DNA from 2 places in the Nitrosomonas sp. Is35 genome. Region 2 is predicted to be linked to the other one. Evidence: predicted binding sites of a transcription regulator. Region 2 holds the regulator's gene; the other holds the start of a gene.
What was found. Region 2 encodes sigma-54, which starts transcription at its own class of promoters, with help from an activator protein. Its sites were predicted from a motif close to TGGCACNNTTCCTGCT; they were not measured.

Region 1: the regulator sigma-54 is predicted to act here: its motif matches at 6,697-6,712, upstream of R2083_RS10455 (prepilin-type N-terminal cleavage/methylation domain-containing protein).

Annotation. Positions count from the first base shown of each region.
Region 1 is NZ_JAWJZH010000001.1:2,205,478-2,214,139, reverse strand. Features, by position in the region: gene pip (prolyl aminopeptidase) at 1-149, opposite strand, end outside; gene R2083_RS10485 (hypothetical protein) at 299-556, shown strand; gene R2083_RS10480 (patatin-like phospholipase family protein) at 549-1,718, shown strand; gene R2083_RS10475 (TerC family protein) at 1,771-2,490, shown strand; gene R2083_RS10470 (universal stress protein) at 2,523-2,948, shown strand; gene R2083_RS10465 (3',5'-cyclic-nucleotide phosphodiesterase) at 2,970-3,734, shown strand; gene R2083_RS10460 (ATPase, T2SS/T4P/T4SS family) at 3,746-6,127, shown strand; gene R2083_RS10455 (prepilin-type N-terminal cleavage/methylation domain-containing protein) at 6,213-6,641, opposite strand; gene glnE (bifunctional [glutamate--ammonia ligase]-adenylyl-L-tyrosine phosphorylase/[glutamate--ammonia-ligase] adenylyltransferase) at 6,836-8,662, opposite strand, start outside.
Region 2 is NZ_JAWJZH010000001.1:2,364,337-2,372,998, forward strand. Features, by position in the region: gene hprK (HPr(Ser) kinase/phosphatase) at 1-864, opposite strand, end outside; gene R2083_RS11235 (PTS sugar transporter subunit IIA) at 851-1,318, opposite strand; gene hpf (ribosome hibernation-promoting factor, HPF/YfiA family) at 1,390-1,716, opposite strand; gene R2083_RS11245 (RNA polymerase factor sigma-54) at 1,735-3,186, opposite strand; gene lptB (LPS export ABC transporter ATP-binding protein) at 3,241-3,963, opposite strand; gene lptA (lipopolysaccharide transport periplasmic protein LptA) at 3,998-4,531, opposite strand; gene lptC (LPS export ABC transporter periplasmic protein LptC) at 4,543-5,079, opposite strand; gene nadA (quinolinate synthase NadA) at 5,324-6,421, shown strand; gene clsB (cardiolipin synthase ClsB) at 6,546-7,718, shown strand; gene R2083_RS11275 (L-threonylcarbamoyladenylate synthase) at 7,779-8,662, shown strand, end outside.

The DNA.
Region 1 (8,662 bases), 160 kb from region 2:
CCGGGGCCGCCATGGATAAATACCACTGGTGTGCCGGAAGGATTGCCGGATTCCTCCCAGTACATGGTGTGGATGGTATCCAAGGCTAATGTGCCTTGCCGGTAGGGTTGAATTTCATGGTAAAGCGCAGCAGGGGAATGGTGGTTCATGATATGGGTACAAATGCCGATAATTAATTGGGTTTAAGAAAGATCGAAAAGAGTGGTAAACATCACAGAGTTCAGGTCTTAAATGAATTATAGTTCTGCTATATTGCTCGACAGGCTATCTACTGTATCAATGTTAAAAGGAATATCATATGCCTAATACTATCCTGAGAGAACAAGAAGTTTCCATGTTGCGCGAAGAAATGGAAATATTGATGAATGAGCGTCAAAGCCTGCTGGATGCGACTGGTGCCGCAGCTATGTTTGTAGCCAAGATGGACAGTGCGTTATTGCCGGATTCGGTCTGCCAGGCAGCCAAAATCCTGTCCAGTTCGTTAAACAATTTACCAGAAGAAACCTTACGGGATGCGCTGGAGAGGGTGAAGTCAGAGTTTGCAGTTCGTGTATGAACAGAAGAAATCATTAGACGTACCGAAAGTTGGACTTGTTCTGACCGGTGGTGGAGCGCGCGCAGCCTATCAAGTGGGTGTGTTGCGCGCAATCGCCGAATTATTACCCGATAAGACGCGTAACCCGTTCCCGATTATTTGTGGCACCTCCGCCGGTGCTATCAATGCCGCCAGTATTGCCGTTTCCGCCCACAATTTTGCCGAAGGTGTCGGACGGCTGGAAGAAGTCTGGTCGAATTTTCATGTCGATCAGATTTACCGGTCGGATCTCATGGGTGTTATTCATAACACTTTGCGCTGTATGCTCTCCTTGGTATCGAGCGAATACGGCCAGCATAATCCCATTTCCCTGCTGGATAATGCACCGCTGGAAGCTTTGCTGAAAAGCCGTTTTTCTTTCCGCACCGTTCAACACTGTATCCGCTCCGGCTCGCTGCATGCACTGGGATTGACTGCCTGGGGATACACATCGGGTCAATCGGTGACTTTCTACCAAGCGGCACGAGAAGTGTTGCCGTGGAAACGGGCGCAAAGACTGGGTCTTCCGGTCGAGATCGGGGTTGAACATTTGATGGCTTCTTCATCGATACCGTTTATTTTTCCTGCGGTGAAATTGAATCGTGAGTATTTTGGCGATGGCTCTATGCGTCAGATGGCGCCGATTAGCCCGGCGCTTCATCTGGGTGCCGACAAGGTATTGATCATCGGTGTGCGCAAGCCGGTGACCGACGAGCCCAAACGTATCAGCGCATCGGGTTATCCGCCTTTTGCACAGATTGCCGGGCATGCGTTGAACAGCATCTTTGTCGACAGCCTGGATGTGGATCTGGAACGTTTGCTGCGCATTAATGAAACACTGAAACTGATTCCGCCCGAGGCGTTTAAAGCGAATAACATATCGCTGCGTCCCATTGAGGCGATGATGATTGCACCGAGCGAGGGAATCAACGAAATTGCGCAGAAATATGCGCATACGCTGCCGTGGATCATGCGCTATTTGTACCGTGCCATCGGCGCCATGGGACCGAATGGTTCGACTTTACTCAGCTACGTATTATTTGAAGTGCCTTTCTGCCGCGATTTAATCGAGTTGGGTTATAACGATACCATGCAGCAAAAAAATGAACTATTGAAGTTTATTGGGGTTCAAGACAAGGTATAGCGCATACGGTCGTTACGTTTTTATTGGATTAAATTTTTGTCAGGAAAAGTAAATGGCTTTTGATAGTCCGCAATTTTGGCTCGCTGTATTACAGATTATCGCAATTGATATTGTGCTGGGTGGCGACAATGCCGTTGTCATCGCACTGGCTTGCCGGCGTTTGCCCGAACAGCAGCGCAAATTGGGTATTTTCTGGGGAGTGTTCGGCGCAATCCTATTGCGCGTGGTGCTGATCTTTTTTGCCTTGAGTCTGCTGACTATGCCCTATTTGAAAATTGTCGGCGCGGCTTTATTGGTTTGGATCGGTATCAAGTTGCTGCAACCCGAGCCGGAGGGCGCGCATGAGATCGATGCCAGCACGACGTTAATCGGTGCGATTAAAACGATTATCGTGGCGGATGCGGTGATGAGCCTGGACAACGTTATCGCCATCGCGGGCGCGGCCAAGGATGACATCGGTTTGGTCATTTTCGGTTTGGTCGTCAGCGTGCCGATCATCGTATGGGGCAGTCAAATGGTGATGAAGGTCATGGATCGATATCCGGTTACGATCGCGATTGGCGCTGGATTGCTGGGATGGATTGCGGGCGATATGGCGGTTACCGATGTCGTCACCAAGGAATGGGTCAGTACGCAGGCGAAGTATCTTCAGTGGATCGCGCCGGCTTCTGTAGCACTTCTGGTGATTGCGGCCGGCAAATTGCTGGCGGCCCGGAAACCGGTAAAACCTCGGCCGTTGGAAGATTTGGCCGATGAAAAAATGCCCAAATAGTCATTCACGTATAAAAATTTGAGAGATTGATCATGCTAAAAATTTTATTACCTGTCGATGGTTCTGATTATGCCAATAAAGCAATAACCGGCTTCATTGCGTTATTGGACTGGTATAAGGAAAAACCGGAGCTGCATTTGCTGAATGTGCAATATCCGCTGCGCGGCAATGTGGCATTGTTCATTAACCAGACGGATATTAAGCAATATCACCAGGAAGAAGGCCAGAAAGAATTGCAAAGCACGTGCGCTTTGCTCGATCAAGCGGGTGTTGCTTATCAATATCACATTGTGGTGGGTGATCCGGCCGAAATGATCGTCCGGTTCGCTAGTGAAAAGCAATTTGATCAGATTGTGCTGGGGCCGCGCGGAGCAGGCGGTATCCAAGGTTTGTTGTTGGGCTCGGTAACCAGCAAAGTGATGCAGTTGGCAAAAATTCCCGTATTATTGATTAAGTAATGAATTTCCGGGGCGAGTCTTTTGAAGCTCAGGATCTTAGGGTGTAGCGGAGGGATAGGAAGCGGCGAACAAACCACTGCGATGTTGCTGGACGACGATGTGCTGATCGACGCGGGAACAGGCGTGGGTAATTTGAGTTTGTCCGAGATGATCAAAATTGATCATATTCTTGTCACGCATGCACACTTGGATCATGTCGCATTTATTCCGTTTCTGGTGGATACCGCCGGTTCCATCCGCAACAAACCGATAACCATTCATGCCATCCAGCCCACGCTGGATACGTTGCGGGAGCATCTGTTCAACTGGCATCTGTGGCCGGATTTTACAAAAATTCCCAATGATATTTCCCCCTATATGCGGTACGAAACATTGTCGTTGGGGGATACCATTCTTCTCGATGGCCGTGCGATTACGCCACTACCCGCCCATCACGCCGTTCCTACGGTCGGTTTTCAGGTGGACTCAGGGTTAGCCAGTCTTGTTTTTTCCGGTGATACAACTACTAATGATGCCTTCTGGGTGGCCGTTAATAAGATTGTAAATTTGCAGTATTTGATCATTGAATGCGCCTTCTGCAATCAGAAAAGGGATATCGCGATCAGATCACGGCATTTTTGCCCCAGCTTGCTGGCGGAAGAATTAGAGAAATTGGAACGGAACGCGGAAATATTTATTACGCACCTGAAACCCGGTGAGGCTGATGTCATCATGGAAGAAATCGATCAGTGCATTGGAAAATATAATCCACGCCGCCTTGAGAACAATCAATTATTCGAATTTTAGGAAGTGAGGCTATGAGTACAGTCGCGATGATCCAACCCCAAAAGAATATTGTAAATAACAATAACGAATCGGCTTTTTCCAAAAATCTGCAGGTTATTATCAATAAAATATACGCTGCAAATGGCGTTGAAGAAATCATGCTGGAAACTAGCAAGGATATTTGCGCATTGCTCAACGCGGACCGGTTTACCATTTACTCACTGAATGAAGATAAATCTTCTTTTGTTTCGAAGGTTAAAACTGGATTTGATTCTTTTCAGGATTTGAGACTACCGGTAACGGAAAACAGTATTATCGGTTTCGCCGCTTTGCAAAAGAAGGTGGTCAATATTGCAGATGTGTACGATAAAAGTGAGTTAAAAAAATTTAATCCACTGCTGGTTTTCTCCCATGAAGTGGATAAACGCACCGGTTATCGAACCAAACAGATGTTGGCGGTACCGATTCTGAACGCTGATAGCCGGGAACTGATGGGCGTGGTTCAGGTGATTAATAATAGATCGAATGAATCATTCACTACCGCGATCATGGAAGGGGTTGTGGAAATTTGCCGCGTTCTTGCGATTGCTTTTAAACAGCGTCAGAAGCCCGCTCAATTGCTCAAATCGAAATATGATTATCTGATTCTCGATGCAATCATCTCCGCTCCCGAGCTGGAGTTGGCGACACGCTCGGCACGTAAAAAAAGCTGTGATCTGGAAGATGTGCTGGTTGACGAATTCCGCATGAGTTTGCCGCTCATCGGCAAGGCACTAGCTTCTTTTTTTCAGGTTAAGTATGAGCCTTTTAGAGCGGACAGGATTAAACCGCTTGATCTGCTTAAGAATTTAAAAAAAGATTATGTTGAAAGTAATGCCTTATTGCCGATTGATGAAACCAAAGATGGCCTGGTAATACTTACACTGGATCCCGAACGGGTTAAGTCGCAGCGTATTGCCAATGCAATTTTTCCCAAGCAAAAGATCATTTACACGGTTACTACACAAAGAGAATTTAATGCTACGGTCGAACAATTTTTTGGTGGCAGCCAGGATGAGATCGGTACCGGCGACATCAATGAAATGCTTACTAATCTTGGGACTGAAGATGTCGAAGAGACGGCGGGTGAAATAGAGGAATCCTCCGCAGCGACTGACAATGAACTGGTCAAGCTGGTGAATAAAATCATTATCGACGCCTATAAAATGGGCGCATCGGATATTCATATCGAACCCTATTCAGGGAAAGAAAAAACCAAAGTGCGCTTCCGTAAGGATGGCTCGCTGATGCCATATATCGAGGTTCCGGCAGGTTATCGCAATTCTATGATCACACGCATAAAAATTATGTGCGATATGGATATCTCCGAAAAGCGAAAACCGCAGGATGGCAAGATTAAGTTCAGGAAATTTGCGCCACTGGATATCGAATTGCGTGTCGCGACCATTCCTTCAGCCGGTGGTTTGGAAGATGTCGTGATGCGGATTCTGGCTGCCGGTGAACCGATTCCGCTGGATAAAATGGGCTTTACCGAGCACAATCTGGAGGAGCTGAAGAAAATTATCAGCAAACCGTACGGGTTGTTTTTTGTATGCGGCCCGACAGGCTCAGGTAAAACAACCACGCTGCATTCGGTATTGAAATATCTCAATCGCGACGATACCAAGATTTGGACTGCGGAAGATCCGGTTGAGATCACGCAAAGAGGATTGCGTCAGGTACAAATTAACGTCAAAGCGGGATTAACCTTTCCTGCCATCATGCGTTCTTTTCTGCGAGCAGATCCGGATATTATTATGGTGGGCGAGATGCGCGACAAGGAAACTACCAGTATCGGTATCGAAGCTTCATTAACCGGGCACTTGGTTTTGGCGACACTGCATACCAACAGCGCGCCGGAATCGGTCATTCGGTTACTGGATATGGGCATGGATCCGTTCAACTTTTCTGATGCTCTGCTGGGTGTGTTGGCGCAACGTCTGGCGAAGCGCTTATGCAAGAATTGTAAAGAATCGTATGTAGCCAGCGAACATGAAGTCGATACATTATTAGCCGAGTATTGCGCCGAGCTCAGGAATATCGACCGTTTTAAAGCCGATCCCGATGCTGCACTTCGTGAAATACGCGAACAATGGATCCAACAATATGGAGATGATCAAGGTCAAATTACCTTGTACAAGGCGGCCGGTTGTGACGATTGCGTCGGTACCGGTTATTCCGGGCGGGTAGGACTACATGAATTGATGACAGCCACCGATGCACTGAAAAAGAATATTCAAGAGCGCGTACGAGTGGCGGATATGCTGGTGACGGCCTTGGGTGATGGTATGCGGACGCTAAAGCAGGACGGCATTGAAAAGGTTTTACAGGGAATTACCGATATACATCAGGTACGAGTGGTGTGTATCAAGTAAGAACCATGTGACAAAGTAAGGTAAGAATAAAAAAACCGCCTTGGCTAAAGGCGGTTTTTAGAATTTAAGGGTTAAGAAAATTGGTTTAGTTTGATACATAACCTTGAGTTACGCAAGCACCGCTGTATGCCCAAGAGAGTCGGTCGTTGGCGGCGTTCGCGGTAGGGGTTAGAGTGCATGTATCTCCTACTACGATTCCTTTATAAGCATTGGGTGTAGCCGTAATAACGCCCGCGGCAGTTACTGCGAGAGTATTAAAAGCGCCAGTTGCACTTGCTGCTGGAGCTGCTGGAACGCCATTGGTACCATTACCACAAGCTGTGAGTGCTGCAGTATTGTTAAAGCACTCAGTAACAGCTAGTTTAAAAGGCGCCATTGCGCCAGTAACCTCTGTATAGGCTGCTTTTTTCACATAGTTCTGGTAAGCAGGTAATGCTACCGCAGCCAGAATACCGATAATTGCGACGACAATCATTAATTCAATCAGGGTAAAACCTTTTTGTACTTTTTGCATTTGTTGTTCTCCTTTGGGTTGAGTAAGGCACACCAAGTGTGTGTGAAGCATCTTAAGCAGAAATCATGCCAGAATTTTAAACCGCATAATTGGTCAATTGTTACAAATTAAAGTTCAGTTGACTTGTAAGCATTTTTGGCAATATTTTAATTTTATATTTAATGAATTAGCAGGAATTTTGATGGTATGGGCTTTCAATTGCCAAAAACTTCTTCCCATAACATCAGTACTGCCACACGATCGTCTTTTGTATGACTGCTTTCCACTCGAGTGAATTTTTGTGTTTGACCATCGTTGGGTGCGTTGCCTGCCATATCGGCATCGCTGTTTAATCGCAGGCGATGCTGAATGCGCCGGAACTCGCGATAAGCGGAACGCGCTTTTTCGGCAGTGTCTTTGGGAATGAGCATTAGTTCTCCTGCAAGTTTAAGAAGTGCGATATTGCCAATGTTTCCAGTCAATTCCGGGTAACAGCCGGCGTATCCAAGCACCAAGTATTGCACGATGAATTCGACGTCGATGATGCCGCCCCGGTCATGTTTGATGTCGAACAGCGGTGTTGGATTTGGGTGAGCCTCCAGCATTTTTTCGCGCATTTTCAATATATCCTCTTTGAGTTCAATTAAATTGCGCGGCTTGCACAAGATTTCTTTACGTGTGTTTTCAAAAATATCACCCACTCGTCGATTACCAACAACGAAACGCGCCCGGGTTAATGCCTGATGCTCCCATACCCAGGCTTGATGGTGCTGATATTGCGCAAATGCTTCCATGGAGCTGACTAGTAAGCCGGAAGCGCCATTCGGCCGCAGACGCAAGTCTGTTTCGTACAGCAGTCCTGCCGACGTATGACGGGTGAGCCAGGCATTGATGCTTTGTCCCAGCTTGGTGTAGATTTCGGCGGCATCGGGATGATCGTCGTCGTACAGAAAAATCATGTCGAGATCCGATGCGTAGCCGAGTTCCTTTCCTCCCAGTTTGCCGTAGCCGATGATCGCAAATGCGGGTTTTTCCCGGTGGCGTTTTTTTAAACCATTCCATGCCAGGTTCAGTACCGTTTCCAATATCAGATCGGCCAAGGCGGTCAGGTGATCGCTGAGGGTTTCGAGCAATAATGAACCTTCTAGATCGGTGACCAGCAACCGGAATGCCTGGGCGTGCTGAAAGTGACGCAAAACATCCATTTGCCACTCGATGACATCATCCTTGGGGTTGTTGGCATGATTCAGTTGATAGGCAAGTTCATCACTAAGAGCATGCCAATCGGGAACGGGATGAGGAGAATCCTGCCGCAGTAATTCATCTAGCAAAATAGGGTGACGCCCGAGATAATCGCTTGCCCACTGGCTGATGCTGGCGAGTTCGGCTACGCGATGCAGTGTGTGCGGGTGTTCGAGCAGGAGCGCCAGGTACGATGTTTGCGGGCTGATTTTTTCCATTAGTTGCAGCATACGCTCCAGCGTGGCTTCAACCGGAGGTAGTCCGGCCACTGCTTCAATCAACAGCGGAATTAAGGTATTAATTTGCTCACGGTTGGTTTTAGGTAGTTGCTGATAAAAACTGCCCTGATAAAACAACCGTAGCCGTTCCGAAATTTTGACCGGATTACTAAATCCGAGTGTGCTCAGTTGCATGGTGGCGGCTTCGGTTTGCGAAACGTCTTGTGTTTCGGTTTGCCACAAATTGGCCAACGTGTCGTGCGCGGATGACTTCCGTGGGGTGGCAAAAATGAGCTCAAAGTGACGCGTAACGTCATTCCGGTGAATATCGAGCTGCTCCATGAAAGCTGCATAATTGGGAAATCCCATGGCGGTGGCGATTAGCGTTTGATCGTCCACATTTAGCGGCAGCGTTTGCGTTTGCTGATCGTCGAGATATTGCAGGCGATGTTCCAGTTTGCGCAGGAAATGATACGCATCGGTGAGCTGCGTGATAACCTCTGCCGGGAGTTGTTGTTTTTTTTGTAAGCGCTGTAAAACGCCGAGTGTCGGGCGAATACACAAGTCGACATCGCGTCCGCC
Region 2 (8,662 bases):
ATAATTCCGTACTGCCGCTTCCACCAGAACGGCCAGATTACGGCCAGCCGCGACGGGAATGACAACCTTGCGGATATCGACACTCATAATGTTTTCGGTGAGATCACTGATCGGCAAGCGCTCCAACTGACCTGAGCTTGATCCGCCGCTATTTTGCAAATGCACGATCAATTTCATGTTTTTGCGGCGCCGCACCGCCGTTTCGCCGAAAATGGTGCGGATGTTCAGCATGCCCAGACCGCGCACCTCCAGATAATCCCGCAGCATCGGCGGACAGCGGCCTTCCAATGTTTCCGGTGCAATACGGCGTAATTCCACTACATCATCCGCAACCAAGCCATGGCCGCGGCTGATCAATTCCAGCGCCAATTCGCTTTTACCGACCCCGCTTTCGCCGGTGATCATCACGCCCATGCCAAGCACATCCAGAAGCACGCCATGTAGACTGCACGATGGCGCCAGCGCGGTGCTCAGATAGGTGCGGATCAGCCAGATCACTTCCAGGCCGGGATAAGGCGAATGCAGCAACGGAATATTGTTTGCGCTCGCCATATTATAGATCGGCGGCGGCACTTCGGCATTATCCGCGACGATGATGCAGGCCAGATTAATCTGCGTGAGCTGATTGATCTTTTTCTCCAGCGAGGCGGCTTCCAGCTTGTTAAGATAATGAATTTCATCGCTACTGATGACTTGAATCCAATCGGGATGAATGAAATTCAAATGACCGATCATACCCTGCCCCGATTGCGCGATTTCCTCATCGCTGAGCTCAATCGCAGCGCCTGCTTGACCGGTGATCCAGGTCAGTTTGAGTTTGTCTTTTTTATCCTCGAAAAGCTGTGCAATACTAATTCGCGACATTGGGTTCCCAGTCGGTAATGAGCTTATGGATTCCGGCGGCATCCTTGCATTTCAGGATACTTTCACGAAACTGCTTATCGCTGAACATTTGCGCCAGCTCGCTTAGAATCTGCAAATGCTTGTCAGTGGCTTTTTCCGGAACCAGCAAAATACAGGCAATATTGACCGGTTGACCATCCGGCGCGTCAAACGGTATCGCTTCCTTCATGGTCACCAGCGCAGCGATCGCTTCGCGCAATCCCTTGATCCGGCCATGCGGGATGGCGACACCTTGCCCTAATCCGGTTGAGCCGAGTTTTTCACGCGCAAACAGGCTGTCGAAAACCTGGCTGCGCGCAATTTGATTCGTATTTTCAAATAACAATCCAGCTTGTTCAAAAACACGTTTTTTGCTGCTGACATCAAGATCGACAATGAAATTGGTCAATGGCAGCAATTGCGAAATTTGATTCATGGAAAATGGAATACTTTCTTCTAAATGATAATACCGCGGGTCATGCTGAAACCGCATGATGCCGCAACATCTTATTGTTCAAGATCCTGATCTTTCAGTGCGCCGTGATTGCGCCGTTCAAGATTCTTTTCCTTGTGTTTGAGGATTTGCCGGTCCAGCTTGTCAACCAGGCTATCAATCGATGCGTACATGTCTTCGCTGTCGGTCTCGACAAAAATATCTTTACCGCGTATATGAACATTAGCTTCAGCCTTTTGCTTAAGCTTTTCAACCGAGAGAATGACGCTGACATCAATGACATGATCAAAATGGCGTTTAATTTTACTGATTTTTGAAGTGACATAATCACGCATGGCATCAGTAATCTCTACATGGTTACCGGTAAGTTTAAGGTTCATATCCTTCCTCTAATTTGATTAAATGGACTTGCGAAGATTTGCCGCGGGAATCTGTAGCGATTCCCGGTACTTCGCAATGGTTCGACGCGCAACAACAATACCCTGTTGCTCAAGAATACTTGAAATTTTATTATCGCTCAGCGGCTTCCTTGGATTTTCTTCCTGTACCAATTGTTTGATCAACGCACGAATTGCCGTGGCTGAACAAGCGCCGCCTGAATCTGTGGCAACATGGCTGCCAAAAAAATATTTGAGCTCAAAAATACCTCGCGGAGTATACATAAATTTTTGTGTCGTTACCCGTGATACTGTGGATTCATGCAGATCCAAAGTTTCCGCAATCTCGCGCAGCACCAGCGGGCGCATCGCAATTGCACCGTGTTCAAAAAATTGCTGCTGCCGCTCCACGATGGCATTGGCTACTTTCAGAATGGTATTGAAGCGTTGCTGTATATTTTTTATTAACCATTTGGCCTCATTCAGCTGACTGACTAATTGACGCGCGGAATGATGCTCCTGTTTGAGTATGTTAGCATAGAGATGGTTTATATTGAGGCGCGGAATCGCATTCGCATTAAGATGTGCAACCCATACACCGCCTCTTTTCGTCACCGTAATATCGGGCACAATGTAGCGTTCGCTATGAGAACCAAATTGCGCACCCGGCTTAGGGTTCAAACTGGTAATCAGTTTGTTGACAGCACGAAGGCTCTCATCATCACACGCCAACAGCTTTTTTATTTGACCGAAATCATGAGAAGCCAGAATTTCCAGATAATCCCGCACTACCTTGATCGCTTGGTCACGGTGACCAGCATTACTTGGCATCGCCTGTAGCTGCAATAGCAAGCACTCCTGCAAATTGCGCGCCCCCACGCCCGCAGGATCAAAATGCTGCAAGCGTTGCAACGCACTTTGCAAATCATCGGCACCGATGTTTAGCTCCTCGGGCAGCAGAGTCATCAACTCGTTTAAATCTTGTAACAGATAGCCATCATCGTCCAGACTGTCGATCAGCAAGCCGATAATTATTTTTTCACGCTCGGAAATCTGACTCAAGCAGGTTTGAAAATTCAAGTGCTCCCGCAAACTTAAAGGCTTATCAGGTATCTGCGGTCCATCCAGATCATCATCTTCAGGAGTACCATAAGAGACAATATTGTCTTGCTGCCATTCCGGATCGTGCTCAAAATCCTCTTCGCGCTCCGCTTTAACTTCGGTTGATTCCGCTTCTGCTGCAATAGCGTCAGAATCTGCTGATTCGGAAGCGGTTTCCGGGTGTTCGGATGAGACAACCGCTGGCGGGGCGCTCCACTCCTCCCCCAATTCCAGCAATGGATTCTCTTGCACCATTCTCTCAATTTCTTGATTCAGTTCAACGGTGGATAATTGCAACAACCGGATAGATTGCTGCAATTGGGGAGTCAGTCTGAGTTGCTGCGATACTTTTAATTGGAGTGTCTGCTTCATAATCCTGAAAAAACAATAATCGCCAATCGATTCAGTTGCAGTCCGCCCGGAACGCTATAGCCGGAAGTGTTCCCCCAAATAGACTTCTCTAACTTTTTCATTATTGATGATCTCTTCAGGTTTACCTTGGGCCAGCACGTGGCCTTCGCTGATGATATAAGCCCTGTCACAAATACCTAAAGTCTCGCGCACATTATGATCAGTAATGAGAACACCGATCCCCCTTTCCTTTAGAAAGGAAATCACCTTCTGAATATCGATGACAGCAATCGGATCCACGCCGGCAAACGGTTCATCCAACAGAATAAACCGCGGCTGGGACGCCAATGCACGCGCTATTTCAACACGGCGGCGTTCACCTCCGGACAGACTGATTGCGGCATTATCGCGCAAATGACTGATGTGTAAATCGTGTAATAAGTCATCTAAATACCGCTGTTTCGTGTCTTCATCGAAAGGCTGCAATTCCAGGATCGCGAGAATATTTTCTTCAACGGTCAAACGCCGGAAAATGGAGGCTTCTTGCGGCAGGTAACTTAATCCGAGTTTTGCGCGCTGGTGAATCGCCATCTGACCTAAATCCTGATCGTTCAGATAAATTCCGCCGCCATCCAGCGGCACCAAGCCGACAATCATATAAAAACAGGTCGTTTTACCGGCGCCATTGGGCCCCAGCAAACCAATCACCTCACCGCTGCCCAGTGAAAAAGACACATCCTGCACAACCGTGCGTGATTTATAGCGTTTTTTTAAATTACTCGCTCTTAACTCACTCATTTTATGAGATTCATTCCACTCGTTGACCGGTGACTTATTCTTCGGGTTTATTTTTAGGCTGGATGGTGATACGCACCCGCTTATCGGGGCCGCTTTCAACACCGCGCTCCTTGCTGCCGACAACCTTGAAAAACTCGGTGGTCATATCATAGGAAATATAGTCGCCCTGCACTTCATCGGAGCCTCGCTTCAGCCGCGCTTGCCGGAACAATTCGATTTTGTCCGCTTTACTATCGTATTCCGCCCGTTCGCTCCATCCCTCGACGTATTCATTCATGCGATCGCGTTTCTGCCGGAAACTCACCAAGTCCCCCGTTGCGGTAGCATGCCGGAATCCTTGCGGATCCTCCTTCATCACCACTTTATTGGCCAGTATGCGCAGCGTTCCTTGCGTCAGTACGACGTTCCCCGTGAATGTGCTAATCCGGATGCCTTCCTTACGATTCACATCCTCCACCGTAGCGTGATCCGCTTCCAGATGCATCGGCTTCTCACGATCGGCGCGCTCAGCCATAGCCGGTTGGATAAAAAATAAACTAGCAAAACCAACAACGAACAGTATCTTCATATTTTATTCAATTACTTTTTATTAACAGCTTTTACATTGGACAGGAGCTGTATCATCCCGGTACGGTTGTTGAACTCCAATCCGTTCGCATTGACCGTGGTCTTAAATCTTGAAATGGTTACGTCCTGGTCTGACTTAATCAAGCTTTCGTCCGGAATAAGATGCAAGAAATTAGTCGCTAAAGTAATCTTGCTTTTATCATCATCCGTTCCTCGGATAGCCGTCACATCTCCGGTTAAATAAATATCCTTACCTTTACTGATTATGACCGCCCGATCCGCAAACAAACGCATCAACGGTTTCTCCGGTTCGATGTTGATAAAATTGACATGCTCCAATTCGGTAACTTTATCATCAAGGTAATGAAATAATTTTTGCGCGGTGAATTTACGCTGAATCGCATGCTCGTATTCTATCCGGATGCCGGATAAATTCTCCGCAATATAATCCGGATTGCGATACAAATCCTCATCCTTCACTTGTTCCGGCGGCCGGGTCAGACGATCCAGCCAGAAGGTCAAAAAGATCAACAAGACTATGAGAATCAAAGGAGATCTGATATGTAGGCGAGCGCTCATCTGGAAATTTTATTCGTTTCTTTAACTGCGGCAATTTGGAATCGGACCAACACTGCCGATTAAAATTTCCACTTTTATGAATTATAACAGAACACTAATTCTCATTTTATGAATCGATTCTCACTGCGGCCCTTTAAATTTCAGCTTGAATCTATATCTTAAAGTAGAGTAATGTGCATCATTCAATCAACAAATTGGGAAGAATAGGATCGCGATGCATCAAGAAGCCTTTGAATTTGAACAGTATGATCAACTGCAGGATGAAATATGCGCGCAACGCATCGTCAGCGCCAAAAAAGCGTTGGGAAAGCGTGCCGTCATTCTGGCTCATCATTATCAACGCGCCGATGTATACCGGCACGCAGACTTGACCGGTGATTCCTTAAAGCTTTCCCATCTGGCCGCGCAAACAGATGCGGATTATCTGGTATTCTGTGGTGTGCACTTCATGGCGGAAGTCGCGGACATGCTTTCCAGTTCCGAACAAATCGCTATTCTGCCCGACATGGCGGCCGGCTGCTCCATGGCCGACATGGCCAATCTCGCCAATGTCGAACGCGCCTGGCGTGAGCTTGCGGAAATACTAAATCCCGATGAAGTGATCACTCCCGTGACCTACATCAATTCCGCCGCCGACCTGAAAGCGTTCTGCGGGGAACACGAAGGTATCGTCTGCACCTCCAGCAATGCCGGTAAAGTTCTGCAATGGTCGTTCAAACAACGCGAAAAAGTGCTGTTTTTCCCTGACCAGCATCTGGGCCGCTGGAGCGGAAATCAATTAGGTATTCCGCTGGATGAAATGGTGGTATGGAATTTTGACGAACCGATGGGCGGATTGACGCCCGAACAAATTAAGAAAGCCAAAATTCTGTTGTGGAAAGGCCATTGTTCGGTGCATCAAATGTTTCAGCCGCAGCATATTATCCGTTTCCGCAATCAACATCCCGATGGCATTGTGATCTCGCATCCGGAATGCAGCTTTGAAGTGTGCAAGGCATCGGACTATGTCGGTTCGACGGAATACATCATCAGAACCATCGCAGCCGCAAAAAGCGGCACACGCTGGCTGGTTGGCACGGAATTGAATCTGGTCAGCCGGATCGCCGAGGAATTCAAATCTCAAGATAAAATTGTTCAATTCATGTCGCCGATGGTATGTATGTGTTCGACCATGGCGCGGATCGACCCCCAGCATCTGGCCTGGGCGCTGGAAAATCTGGTTAACGGCAATGTGGTCAATCAGATCAAAGTGCCTGAACATGAGGCCAAACTGGCAAAAGTGGCGTTGGATAGAATGCTGAGCATCTCGTAACCGCGTCGCATCAATCCGTGTCTGGAAATCCGCCGACCGTTTGTTGCAACATGCCGGAACATTTCCACCGGCTGATTGACCGCGTATTAATGCCTATCGCACCGGCACAGCGCTTGTTTTCTCCATGAGAAATTTTCACTTTGTTGAGAACAATCACGTCACTTTACTGCACAATGGCGCGGAGTATTTCCCGGAATTAGAAGCTGCAATCGACAAAGCGCACACTGAAATTCACCTGGAAACGTATATTTTTGAATACGATGCAATTGGTAGAAAAATCGCCGATGCTTTAAAACGTGCGGCTCAGCGTGGTGTAGCCGTGTTTCTGCTGCTCGATGGCTTCGGCTCGCAGGATTTCCCCCGGGAAGAAATACAGCGGATGCTGCAAGCGGGCATCAAAGTGCTTATATTCCGGCCGGAATTTATTTTTTCAAAGCCGCGCCGCTACCGGTTGCGTCGCATGCACCGCAAATTAGCCATCATTGATGCGCAAATCGCTTTCATCGGCGGAATCAATATCATCGACGACGAACATAACCCGGAAAATCTGACCCCGCGCTTCGATTATGCCGTCATTATCCGTGGCCCGTTACTGGTGCAAGTCCATAAAGCTGTGCGGCATTTATGGCTGATCGTCGCCTGGGCGCATTTTAAGAAGCGCTGGGGCCATCCTGCCGCGATTAATCCATCCGGTGAATCATGCGGAAATCAAAGAGCCGCATTGCTGATACGCGACAATTGGCGGCATCGTCACGATATCGAGCACGCTTACTTGGATGCCATTGATCAGGCGCATAGCGAAATTATTATTGCCAGCGCCTATTTTCTGCCGGGAAGAAAATTCAGCAACGCGCTGAAAAATGCTGCACGGCGCGGTGTGCACGTCGAACTTTTGCTGCAAGGTAAAATCGAATACCGCTTGCAGCATCATGCCACCCAAGCCCTGTACGAAAATCTCTTGGGAGCGGGAATTAAAATTTATGAATATAATCGCAGTTATTTGCACGCAAAAGTAGCGGTCATTGATCAGCATTGGGCCACAGTCGGCTCTTCCAATATTGATCCATTTAGCTTGCTGCTTGCGCGCGAGGCCAATGTCGTTATTGAAGATCACGCATTTGCCGCGACCTTAAGAGCCAGTTTAAAGACGGCCATTGCGCAGCAATCGACCCCTGTGACGCCGGCCAGCAAAAGTATCTTTTCATGGCGCAACTACATCGTGAATTGGCTAAGCTTTCATATCGTGCGGATGATGCAGGGCATACTGGGATATGACTGGCATGACAATACGCCGTGATTCATTTCACCGCATCATGGCATGATTGTTTGCCTTAATCGAGAATCGAAAGTTACAACAATGCAACCAACGTTATCCACACCGCAGTCCGGCTTGACCGCGGAGCAACAACAGCAAATTACTGCCGCAGCGGGAATATTATGCGCGGGCGGAACGGTTGCGTTTCCAACTGAAACGGTTTACGGTCTGGGTGCCGATGCCACCAATCCTTCCGCTATCCACAAGATATACCGGATAAAACAACGCCCCGCCGATCACCCGCTGATTGTCCATATCGGCGCTATTGCGCATTTGCATTACTGGGCGCAAGCGATTCCGGAATCCGCGTGGAAGCTGGCACAGCACTTCTGGCCCGGGCCTTTGACATTCATCCTGCAGCGCAACCGGCGCATACCCGATTGCGTAACGGGGGGGCAAGATACTGTAGGGCTGCGTATGCCGGCGCATCCCATCGCGTTGGCTTTACTGCAAGCATTGGGCCCGGAAAAAGCATTGGCCGCGCCTTCGGCCAACCGGTTCGGGCGCATCAGTCCGACCACAGCCGCGCACGTACAGCAAGAATTAGGCCCGGAAGTCGATATGATCCTGGATGGCGGTGCGTGCGCAGTCGGTCTGGAAAGCACCATCATTAGTTTTCACGATGACTTACCGCAAATACTCAGGCCGGGAGGGATTGCGCTATCCGCGCTTGAAACCGTGCTGGAAGGTCCGGTTCTGCTGGCGCACAACGGCCAGCAAACCATCCGCACTTCCGGATCCTTGCCCGCGCACTATGCGCCGGTAACGCCATTGCGAATTTACCCTGCGGAGCAACTATGGCAACACGCAGTAGCTCTGGCGGAACAAGACTTGCGCATACTGGTCATAACCTGGTCCCACAGCGCTCAGTCACGGCCCGCCTTGAGTCAATCCATCGAACAATTCGCCATGCCGTCCGATCCTGT